Regions from separate parts of the Neobacillus sp. Fa239 genome, predicted to be linked through region 3. Evidence: predicted binding sites of a transcription regulator. Region 3 holds the regulator's gene; each other region holds the start of a gene.
What was found. Region 3 encodes Rex, which represses fermentation and respiration genes when NADH is low (regulators of the CRP and FNR family bind a similar motif). Its sites were predicted from a motif close to TTGTGAAATATTTCACAA; they were not measured.

Region 1 (3,281 bases), 2.1 Mb from region 3:
TCCTAAATCTGTATTAACCGCTGGCGGGAGGATTTCGACAACTTCGATGCTCGTATTCTCCAGCTGATTGCGTAAAGACACCGTAAAGGAATGGATTGCTGCTTTTGTTGCGCTGTAGACCGGCACCCAAATTCCCGGCATGATCGCCAAGCCGGATGAAACATTGATAATGGCTGCATCCTTTTGTTGTTGAAGATGGGGGATAAACAGCATGGACATGTGAATGGGACCCTCCACATTTATCGCGATTTCATTTTGATAATAGCTCCAATCCTGGTCAGCATTTAATAGATTCACTTTCTGCTGAATCCCGGCATTATTAACCAGGACATTTAATTGGGGGAATTCACCGGTTATCCACTCAAATAATGATTGGCGGTCATCCACCTTTGCAACATCGTAAACTCTCGTATGTATTTGTGGAAACTTCTTCTTCGCTTCGTTCAGTTTCTCCTCCCTGCGGCCCACAATAATCACTTCATTTCCTCTTTCTAAAAAGCGCTCTGCAAAGGCTAAACCAATCCCTGATGCGCCACCGGTAATGAGAACGGTATTCCCTGATAATTTCATCTTTTTTCCTCCTCCATCGAATTATTTGATATTATAAACATTAATCGGTAATCTAACTATATCTTATCAAATAGGAGTACTTAATTATGTATGAAGATTTCATCATAAGGGATGCTTTGTTTAGTGATTTACCTGCAATCGTCAGTATTTATAATTCCACGATTCCAAGCAGGATGGTGACGGCCGATACTGAACAGGTATCAGTGGAAAGCCGTGAAAAATGGTTCCATGAACATTCGCCTGCCACTAGACCATTATGGGTGGTCGAAAATCAAGGTGAAATTTGTGCCTGGGTCAGCTTTCAATCGTTTTATGGCAGACCTGCCTATAATGCGACGGCTGAAATCAGTATTTACCTTCATCCTGACTATCGCGGGAAAAAGCTGGGGGGATATTTGCTTCAAACAGCTATCAAAGCTTGTCCGAGCCTAAAGATTAAAACCTTATTAGGGTTTATTTTTGGTCATAATGAACCCAGCGTTAAGCTCTTCACAAAACAGGGTTTTGAAAAATGGGCTCATCTTCCAAATGTCGCCGAGTTAGATGGAATCGAGAGAGACTTACTGATCCTCGGAAAAAAAATAGTGTAAAAGGAGATTTATTAAATGAGTGTACATAAAGCGATTAGTGATCATGTAAATAAACAAAACAAGAAGATCAATGATTTTTTATCATTGGACAGACTTCGTGAGGAGTATATCGAAGAAGCTTTGGAATTATGCAGACAGGGAAAAGCCTTTACAGTGGAAAAAATTAATGACGTAACAAACCAAATTAACACATTAGCAAAACAGGGCATTATCCCGACTCGAAAAAATGTAACGGCCGAAATGGTAAGAGAGTATGCGATGAAAACGAAGTAATGAAGCACAAATGATGGAAGTCTTCTATTAGGTTTTTTAGGTTACTTATAAGTGAGTAAAAGAGCGGTATCGGTCACCTATGAAGGCTCTAGGTGACCGATACCCGATATAAAGGTTGGATTCGGTCATCTAAATTACTACCACAATATCCACTGGCATCTTTTTGAGGTACACGATCCGCACGAGCATCAATTTACTATCATACCCACAGCTTTTTCCACGACAATAATTTTAATAAAATCCATTCAAAACCGTAATAAAAAGTTCACAAGCATTCTAAAGAAAATGAGGTAAAATATTCTTGTAAAACAATTTGTGAAACATTGAGCAAATAAAATCAGAAAATGAGGCGAACATCGATGCATCTATCTGTAAGCGCGCTAATCATTCGATTTTTAATGGGAGGTTCAGCCGTCCTTGCCTGCACTTTAGTGGCCAGGAGGCTGGGGGAGAAAGCAGGAGGAATTTTTGCCGCATTTCCTGCCGTCTATCTGGCAGCACTGCTAACGATTGGACTTGATTTTCATGGAGGCGAGCTAGTCAATCATTCTATCATCATCTCAAAAGGCGCAATATTTGGAATGGCGATCAATATACTTGTTGCCATTATTGCCGGTTATCTTTTGCCTAAACTTGGTTGGAAACGTGGCATCATTCACTCTATGGCTTGTTGGTTTGTAGTATCGATTGTAGTCGTTTTTATAACATCACATTAGAAAAAAGGTGGACAACGTGAACAAAAAGGACTTATTCATACGATTTTTACTCGGTGGGACAGCCGTATCAATGAGTTATCTCATCACCATTATTTCTCCTTGGAAAATTCTTGCCGGAATCTTTGCTGCTTTTCCTGCGGTCATGCTGACAGCCGTCATTATGGTGGGAATTGCCGCTGGTACCAAGAAAGCAACGAACATTGCCAAAGGCTCTGTCTATGGAATGATGGGTGGCTTGGTTTGTGTAACAGCCGTCCTGCTGGTCCTGAAATCTACAAATAACTGGGCTTTCAGCATCATAATCGGCTTACTTGCATGGCTTGTCAGTTCGATTGCCATTTCAACACTAAGAGAACGTAAAATTCTTCGGGCAAAATTAAAAAATCCTTTGGTGTAAAAACACCGAAGGATTTTTTTATATAAAACTTGTTTAATCTGAAAGTTCAGAATAAAATTAAACCGAAATACCAATCGGTAGATATGTTATTTTCAAAAAGTATCTAGCATATTAATGGGTAATATGAATTTGTAGAATTTCCAATTTATTAAATAATGTATTAAAGAAGTGCCCACAAATTCCGGTAGGAAAAACCGGAAAGCCGGCAGACCGAAAAATTAAGCAGATCTAGAGGTGATGTTGAATTGTTCAAAGAGCATATCGGAAAACAATCAAATAAAGTGAAGAACATAGTCGAAAGAGGAGCTGTTAAGAAATTTGCTGAAGCAATCGGCGACCTCCATCCGATCTATATTGATGAAGAAGCCGGAAAAAAATCGCGTTACCAAAATAATATTGCACCGCCCACTTTTCCAATAGTCTTCGATTTTGGTGTGATCGAGGGATTTACTCTACCCATTAAAGGCTTAATTCATGGAGAGCAGTCTTATCATTATGAACGGCCTATATTAGTGGGCGAAGAGGTCTATTGCTACACCGTCATTAAGAATTATCTTGAGAAAAGCGGGATGGGCTTCCTTATAGTGGAAAACAACGGCGAGGACAGGTCAGGGAACGTAATCTTTCGTTCAAAAATGACGGTCATTATCACGGAGGCGGTTAGGAAGGTGCTGAACAATTGAAAACACTTGATCAATTGCAAATAGGCGAATCTTTAGAGGAAGTTCAACTACC
Region 2 (3,281 bases), 1.1 Mb from region 3:
TTTTATACTTATTGTGTAAAAAAATTCACACCTAAAGATTTTAATTACCTTTATCATTATGTATATAGCATCAGGAGGTCCACTGTGGTCATTGTCCAAAATGAAATAATAAATGAAATACCTGTCCTCCATGTCGTCCAACAAGATCGACAGCTGACCAAGCTTCCATCCGTTATTTTTATTCACGGATTTACAAGTGCAAAAGAACATAATTTGCATTATGCCTATTTATTAGCGGAAAACGGTTTTCGCGTTTTATTGCCAGACACCATTTATCATGGTGAAAGAGAGCAAAATGGGTCAGAAGTAAAGCTCACTGCCCGCTTTTGGGAAATTGTTATCCAAACGATAGGTGAAATCGATATTTTAAAAAATCATTATGTTCATGCGGGTTTAGTGGATGAAAATCGAATTGGCCTTGCTGGAACCTCAATGGGCGGATTTGTCACATTAGGGGCATTAAAACAGTTCTCTTGGATAAATACGGCTGTCACCTTAATGGGGATGCCGGCCTATGAACAGTTTTCCTATTGGCAATTGGATCAAATGAAAAAGCACGGAATTTCCATCCCTTTTACCGAGGAACAAATTGCTGATCAAATAATGATTTTGCGTGACTATGATTTAAGCCAGCAGCCTGAGGCGTTAATGAATCGCCCGCTTTTGTTTTGGCACGCGAAAAACGATCCAATGGTCCCTTACAGCTTGACGTACCAGTTTTACCAAGCGATTCAGTCTGATTATGAAAAGAAGAACCCGGAAAATCTTTGTTTTATTAGTGATGAACGGGCGGGGCACAAGGTGACTCGAGAAGGGCTAAAGGCAACGGTTGATTGGTTTAAAAAACATCTTTAGATTATAATAACAACTATATGTGATTGGAGTGAACATTCATGAATGAAGAACTAAAAGAAAATATTATGGGTGCCCTGGAGCTTGTTATTGATCCAGAACTTGGCATAGATATTGTCAATTTGGGCTTAGTTTATAATGTTGAAATGAATGATGAAGGATTGGTGGAAGTAACGATGACGTTAACATCCATGGGGTGTCCTCTTGCAGGAACGATTGTAGATCAAGTCAAGAGAGCCCTTGCAGATATTCCGGAAATCAAAGATGTCGATGTTCATATTGTCTTTAATCCTCCATGGAATAAAGAAATGATGTCACGCTATGCGAAAATCGCCCTTGGTATTCGCTAAAACACAGAGTGCGATCTCAGGGTTCATTTTTGAGCTGCACGATCTCGTTTTGAATGAGAATTTGACAAGAAAATAGCAAAGAAAAAGAGTGCCTTTTGAATAGAAGTGGCACTCTTTTTTATTTAGGCTGTTACTGCAAACTTTGTTGTTTTTGGGTTAGTTATTGAAGACAGTTTTTCCAGTTCCAAGGTTGGTTTTGTCCTCAAGAGAGGTGATAGGGGACAGTTTAACCGAATGCAAGGGAGGTTTTGTCCGCAAGAGAGGTGATAGGGGACAGTTTAACCGAATGCAAGGGAGGTTTTGTCCGCAAGAGAGGTGATAGGGGACAGTTTAACCGAATGCAAGGTTGGTTTTGTCCGCAAGAGAGGTGATAGGGGACAGTTTAACCGAATGCAAGGGAGGTTTTGTCCTCAAGAGAGGTGATAGGGGACAGTTTAACCGAATGCAAGGGAGGTTTTGTCCGCAAGAGAGGTGATAGGGGACAGTTTAACCGAATGCAAGGGAAGTTTTGTCCTCAAGAGAGGTGATAGCGGACAGTTTAACCGAATGCGAGGAAGGTTTTGTCCGCAAGAGAGGTGATAGCGGACAGATTTACCGAATGCAAGGAAGGTTTTGTCCGCAAGAGAAGTGATAGCGGACAGATTTACTGATTGCAAGATTGATTTTGTCCTCAAGAGCAATAAACCTTTTAGTGCGAGCTCCTGCTGTTTTTTTATGCGTAATTGACCTTCACAGAAAAGACAAATATAAACCTCAGTTAGTGAGAAATCTCACATTTTTCGTTTTTTGACACCATTATAATACAGGTATTAAGGCTGTTTGTTTTTGAAATAGCCGTTTTAGGAGGCGTTTCAGATGGCTTTTAGCCGAGATTTTAATAAAGATCCATTTATCGTTATTTGGGAGCTGACAAGGGCCTGTCAACTTAAGTGTTTGCATTGCCGTGCCGATGCACAATATAAAAGGGACCCGCGTGAGCTTAGCTTTGAAGAGGGCAAACATTTAATTGATCAGATATATGATATGAATAATCCATTACTTGTATTTACGGGTGGAGACCCACTAATGCGGGAAGATATTTTTGATATAGCCAAATATGCGGTTGAAAAAGGTGTACGGGTATCCATGACACCTAGTGCGACTCCAAATGTAACGAAGGAAGCCATTATAAAGGCGAAAGAAGTTGGACTATCTCGCTGGGCGTTTAGTATTGATGGGCCAAATGCCGAGATTCATGACCATTTCCGCGGCACAGCAGGCTCGTTTGATTTGACGATGGAAAGAATTAAATTCTTGCACGAAGTTGGATTACCAATTCAAATAAACACAGTTATCTCAAGGTACAATGTTGAATATCTTGAAGAAATGGCCAAAATGGTCGAGGATTTAAACTGCGTGCTTTGGAGCGTTTTTTTCCTTGTCCCAACTGGAAGAGGACAAGTTTCGGATATGATTTCTCCTGTTGAACACGAAAAGGTTCTAAGATGGCTTTATGATTTAAGTAAACGAGTCCCTTTTGACATTAAAACAACTGAAGCGATGCATTACCGCCGTGTTGTCATTCAGCAAAAAAAGCGCGAAGCAAAAGCACAAACAGATGAAATCGATTATTTAAATGCCCTGACGGAAAAGGGGCTGACGGGTTCGATTGATGGGCTTGGCCGTGCACCTAAAGGCGTGAATGATGGAAATGGTTTTGTGTTCATTTCCCATATTGGCGATGTGTATCCAAGTGGCCTATTACCAGTAAAGGCCGGAAATGTTCGCGAAACGCCATTAGCGGAAATTTACCGTGAATCACCGATTTTTAAATCATTAAGAAATCCAGATCTTTTTAAGGGGAAATGCGGAGTTTGTGAATTCCGCTATGTTTGCGGCGGTTCAAGATCAAGAGCCTACGCAATGACTGGTGATTATCTTGAAAGTGAACCATTCTGTATCTATATTCCAAAATCATTAAGAGAAAAACAGGTACAGTAACAATAAAAATATGGAAGCAATCGGGATTCCGGTTGCTTCCATATAAATAAATAGGAAGGTTTCCCTTCCTACTCAATACTGCAATATACGGCTGGACAA
Region 3 (3,281 bases):
TCGCCGTTATATCCGACAGCGAGTGAATCAACCATCAGGACATCATTACCGCTTTGTTTCTCAATCTCAAACGAGAAGGAGGCGGACTTTTCGTCGCCTAGGGGACGGTCCATCAGTTCCATTTTTTCAAGCTTTTTCCGGCGGCTTTGAGCACGTTTCGTCGTTGAAGCACGGGCAAGGTTCCGGGCGATAAAGTCTTGCAGACTCGCAACCTCTTGCTGCTGCTTTTCATATAGCTTCATATCCCGTTCGTAATTGACTGCTTTTTGATCCAGGTAGGAACTATAGTTTCCAATGAATTTTTGAATTTGTCTGCGGGAAACCTCGTAAACCTGCGTCACCACTTTATCTAAAAAATAGCGGTCATGGGAAACAATTAAAATTGCTCCATCATAACCTTGCAGATATTGCTCAAGCCAAGTTAAGGTGTCGATATCAAGATGGTTTGTCGGTTCGTCTAAAATTAGGATATCAGGCTTTGTTAACAGAAGCTTTCCTAAGGCCAGACGGGTTTTTTGACCACCGCTTAAACTGGATATCATGAGCGAGCTGTTCGAAAAATTTAATCCATGTAAGACAGAGCGGATATCAGCTTCATATTGATATCCTCCCTGTTCTTTGAATTTTACTTGGAGCTGGTCATATTCCTTTAATATTCTATCGTAGCTGCTAATTTCCGGGTCCGCCATTTGTTCTTCAAGCCTCCGAAGCGATTTTTCCATCGCTCTAAGGTCTTCAAACACGGTCAACATTTCATCCCAAATCGACAAATTCGATTCTAATCCGGTATTTTGGGCCAGATAGCCGATTGTTACATCTTTCGGCTTGATGATCTCACCGCTGTCGTGCGATATGAATCCGGCAATCATTTTCAAAAGGGTGGATTTTCCGGCACCGTTCCTTCCTACAAGGGCAACGCGGTCCCGGGTTTGTAATTCAAGTTTTATATTCGATAAAATAAGGTCAGCGCCATAATATTTTGCTAGTTGATTAACCTGTAATAAAATCATTCTATTCACCTCTATTACTTAAAAATAGTGTACCTTATTCCCCTTATATCGGCAATAAGTGCGATAATTCGACTAGGGAATAAGAAATTACTGTAAATTTGTCTTAATTCGCTCAAAGTTTCACACACATGAACGAAAAAATAGTGTATGATTTGATAGGAGGATTTTTTTTATGGCTGAATTTACTCATTTTAATGAAGAGGGCAGGGCGAAAATGGTTGATGTAAGTGATAAGCCGGAAACGGCACGTACAGCATTGGCCCATTCAAGCATCACTGTCAATAAAGAAATTTATGATAGAATTACGAATAATCAAATGAAAAAAGGCGATGTTTTAGCCGTTGCTCAGGTAGCAGCCGTTATGGCCGCGAAAAAAACATGGGATTTGATTCCGATGTGCCATCCCATTCCTTTGACAGGTATTAATGTCTCATTCTCTTGGAGCAGGGACCAAGAGGAGCTGTATAAGTTAAACATTGAGGCTGTTGTGAAAACAAAGGGCAGTACCGGTGTGGAAATGGAAGCGCTATCAGCTGCGACTGTATGTGCGTTAACCGTTTATGATATGTGTAAAGCAGTGGATAAAGGCATGGTGATCGGCCCGACTTATCTAGTAGAGAAAACGGGCGGTAAACATGGTGATTTTAAAAGGAATTAAAGGATACAAATCCATTCATGGGGGTGTAGGAGAACATGACGAATGATACAATGAAAATTCCACAGGCGACAGCAAAACGACTTCCATTATATTATCGATTTTTACAAAATCTGAGTGCTTCCGGGAAACAAAGAGTTTCATCAGCGGAATTAAGCGAGGCAGTGAAAGTAGACTCGGCAACGATTCGCAGGGATTTTTCGTATTTCGGGGCTTTAGGAAAAAAAGGGTACGGGTATAATGTCAACTACCTGTTAACCTTTTTTCGGAAAACACTCGATCAAGATGAATTAACAAAGGTAGCGTTAATTGGTGTAGGTAATCTTGGTACAGCATTTTTAAATTATAATTTTTTAAAAAATAATAATACGAAGATTCAGTGCGCCTTTGATGTCGACCCAAATAAAATGGGCACAACGATTGGGGATGTGCCAGTCTACCACATGGATGATTTAGAAGAGCAAATCATGAAAGAACAGATTCAAGTGGCGATTCTGACCGTTCCTGCTCCAGTGGCCCAAATGATTACCGATAAGCTTGTCAAAGCCAATGTCAAAGCGATCTTGAATTTTACTCCTGCAAGGTTAAATGTCCCATCATCCATTAGAGTTCATCACATTGACTTGGCAGTGGAGCTGCAATCGCTCGTTTATTTTTTAAAGCATTATCCGACAATAGAAATGGATGAATTGTAAAGAAAGAGGCCTTTCTACGAAAAGTAGAAAGGCTTTTTTTATTGATTAAGGGATTTTATTCCTGTCTTTACAACGTAACAGTGTTATGTTACATTGATTTTATGAAAGGGGTTATCAATATGAGCGAGGAGTTAATATCGAAAAAGGAATTATTAGATTTGGCCGGAATATCATATGGACAGTTATATAGATGGAAACGAAAGGATCTAATCCCTGAGGAGTGGTTTGTTCGGAAATCGACCTTTACCGGCCAAGAAACTTTTTTTCCAAAAGAAAAGATGTTAGATCGAATTAATAAAATTCAAACGATGAAAGAAAACTTATCCTTGGATGAGCTGGCAAACATGTTTTCCCCAAGCGTAACCGACTTAAATTTATCGAAGGATGAATTAATAAAACGTAACATTGTTTCGACAACAGTCGCCAATTTTTATTTAGAGCAGGAAAAAGGCAGTTTGAATTTCAATTTTTCAAGAATGCTTGAATTATTTGTTCTAGAAAAGCTTCTACAATCAGGGGAAATCAATTTGGATGAGGGGACCATGCTGCTGCAGCTGCTCATTGATCATCGTCAGGAGCTTAAGCAAAAAAGCGGAGAATTGGTGATTACGAGAAAGCTGGGTGTCTCTTCTTGTCTTTTATTGCTAAACGCAGAGGGTTTCCATTTAGAGCGGGGAACAAAAATGGTTGCTCAGCTTTCTCTGATGGCGTGTATCGAAGAAATTAAATCGAAATTACTATAAAGGAGAATGAAAATGGAAGTAAAAAATAGAGGAGATCTGGTTATTAATGGAATAGGGGCCTCGAACGGCGGACAATTCCATGATGTAACGTTAAACGGAAGAGGAACAATCAATAGTGATGTTGAATGCAGCCTATTTGATTGCAATGGTTCAGGGGTCATCAAGGGGAATGTAAAGT

Region 1: ACZ5XR_RS09930 (DUF3147 family protein) is a predicted target of Rex. The motif match lies at 1,747-1,764, and genes of this name have one in related genera.
Region 2: ACZ5XR_RS05195 (TIGR04053 family radical SAM/SPASM domain-containing protein) is a predicted target of Rex. The motif match lies at 1,961-1,978, and genes of this name have one in related genera.

The regions. Positions count from the first base shown of each region.
Region 1 covers NZ_AP041611.1:2,086,290-2,089,570, forward strand. The annotation lists gene ACZ5XR_RS09915 (SDR family oxidoreductase) at 1-570, opposite strand, end outside; gene ACZ5XR_RS09920 (N-acetyltransferase family protein) at 657-1,160, shown strand; gene ACZ5XR_RS09925 (YpbS family protein) at 1,176-1,433, shown strand; gene ACZ5XR_RS09930 (DUF3147 family protein) at 1,793-2,149, shown strand; gene ACZ5XR_RS09935 (DUF3147 family protein) at 2,166-2,546, shown strand; gene ACZ5XR_RS09940 (MaoC family dehydratase N-terminal domain-containing protein) at 2,792-3,229, shown strand; gene ACZ5XR_RS09945 (MaoC/PaaZ C-terminal domain-containing protein) at 3,226-3,281, shown strand, end outside.
Region 2 covers NZ_AP041611.1:1,103,108-1,106,388, forward strand. The annotation lists gene ACZ5XR_RS05185 (prolyl oligopeptidase family serine peptidase) at 85-855, shown strand; gene ACZ5XR_RS05190 (metal-sulfur cluster assembly factor) at 894-1,202, shown strand; gene ACZ5XR_RS05195 (TIGR04053 family radical SAM/SPASM domain-containing protein) at 2,058-3,182, shown strand; gene ACZ5XR_RS05200 (Crp/Fnr family transcriptional regulator) at 3,251-3,281, opposite strand, start outside.
Region 3 covers NZ_AP041611.1:9,247-12,527, forward strand. The annotation lists gene ACZ5XR_RS00050 (ABC-F family ATP-binding cassette domain-containing protein) at 1-1,010, opposite strand, end outside; gene moaC (cyclic pyranopterin monophosphate synthase MoaC) at 1,183-1,668, shown strand; gene ACZ5XR_RS00060 (redox-sensing transcriptional repressor Rex) at 1,704-2,360, shown strand; gene ACZ5XR_RS00065 (YhbD family protein) at 2,480-3,103, shown strand; gene ACZ5XR_RS00070 (cytoplasmic protein) at 3,116-3,281, shown strand, end outside.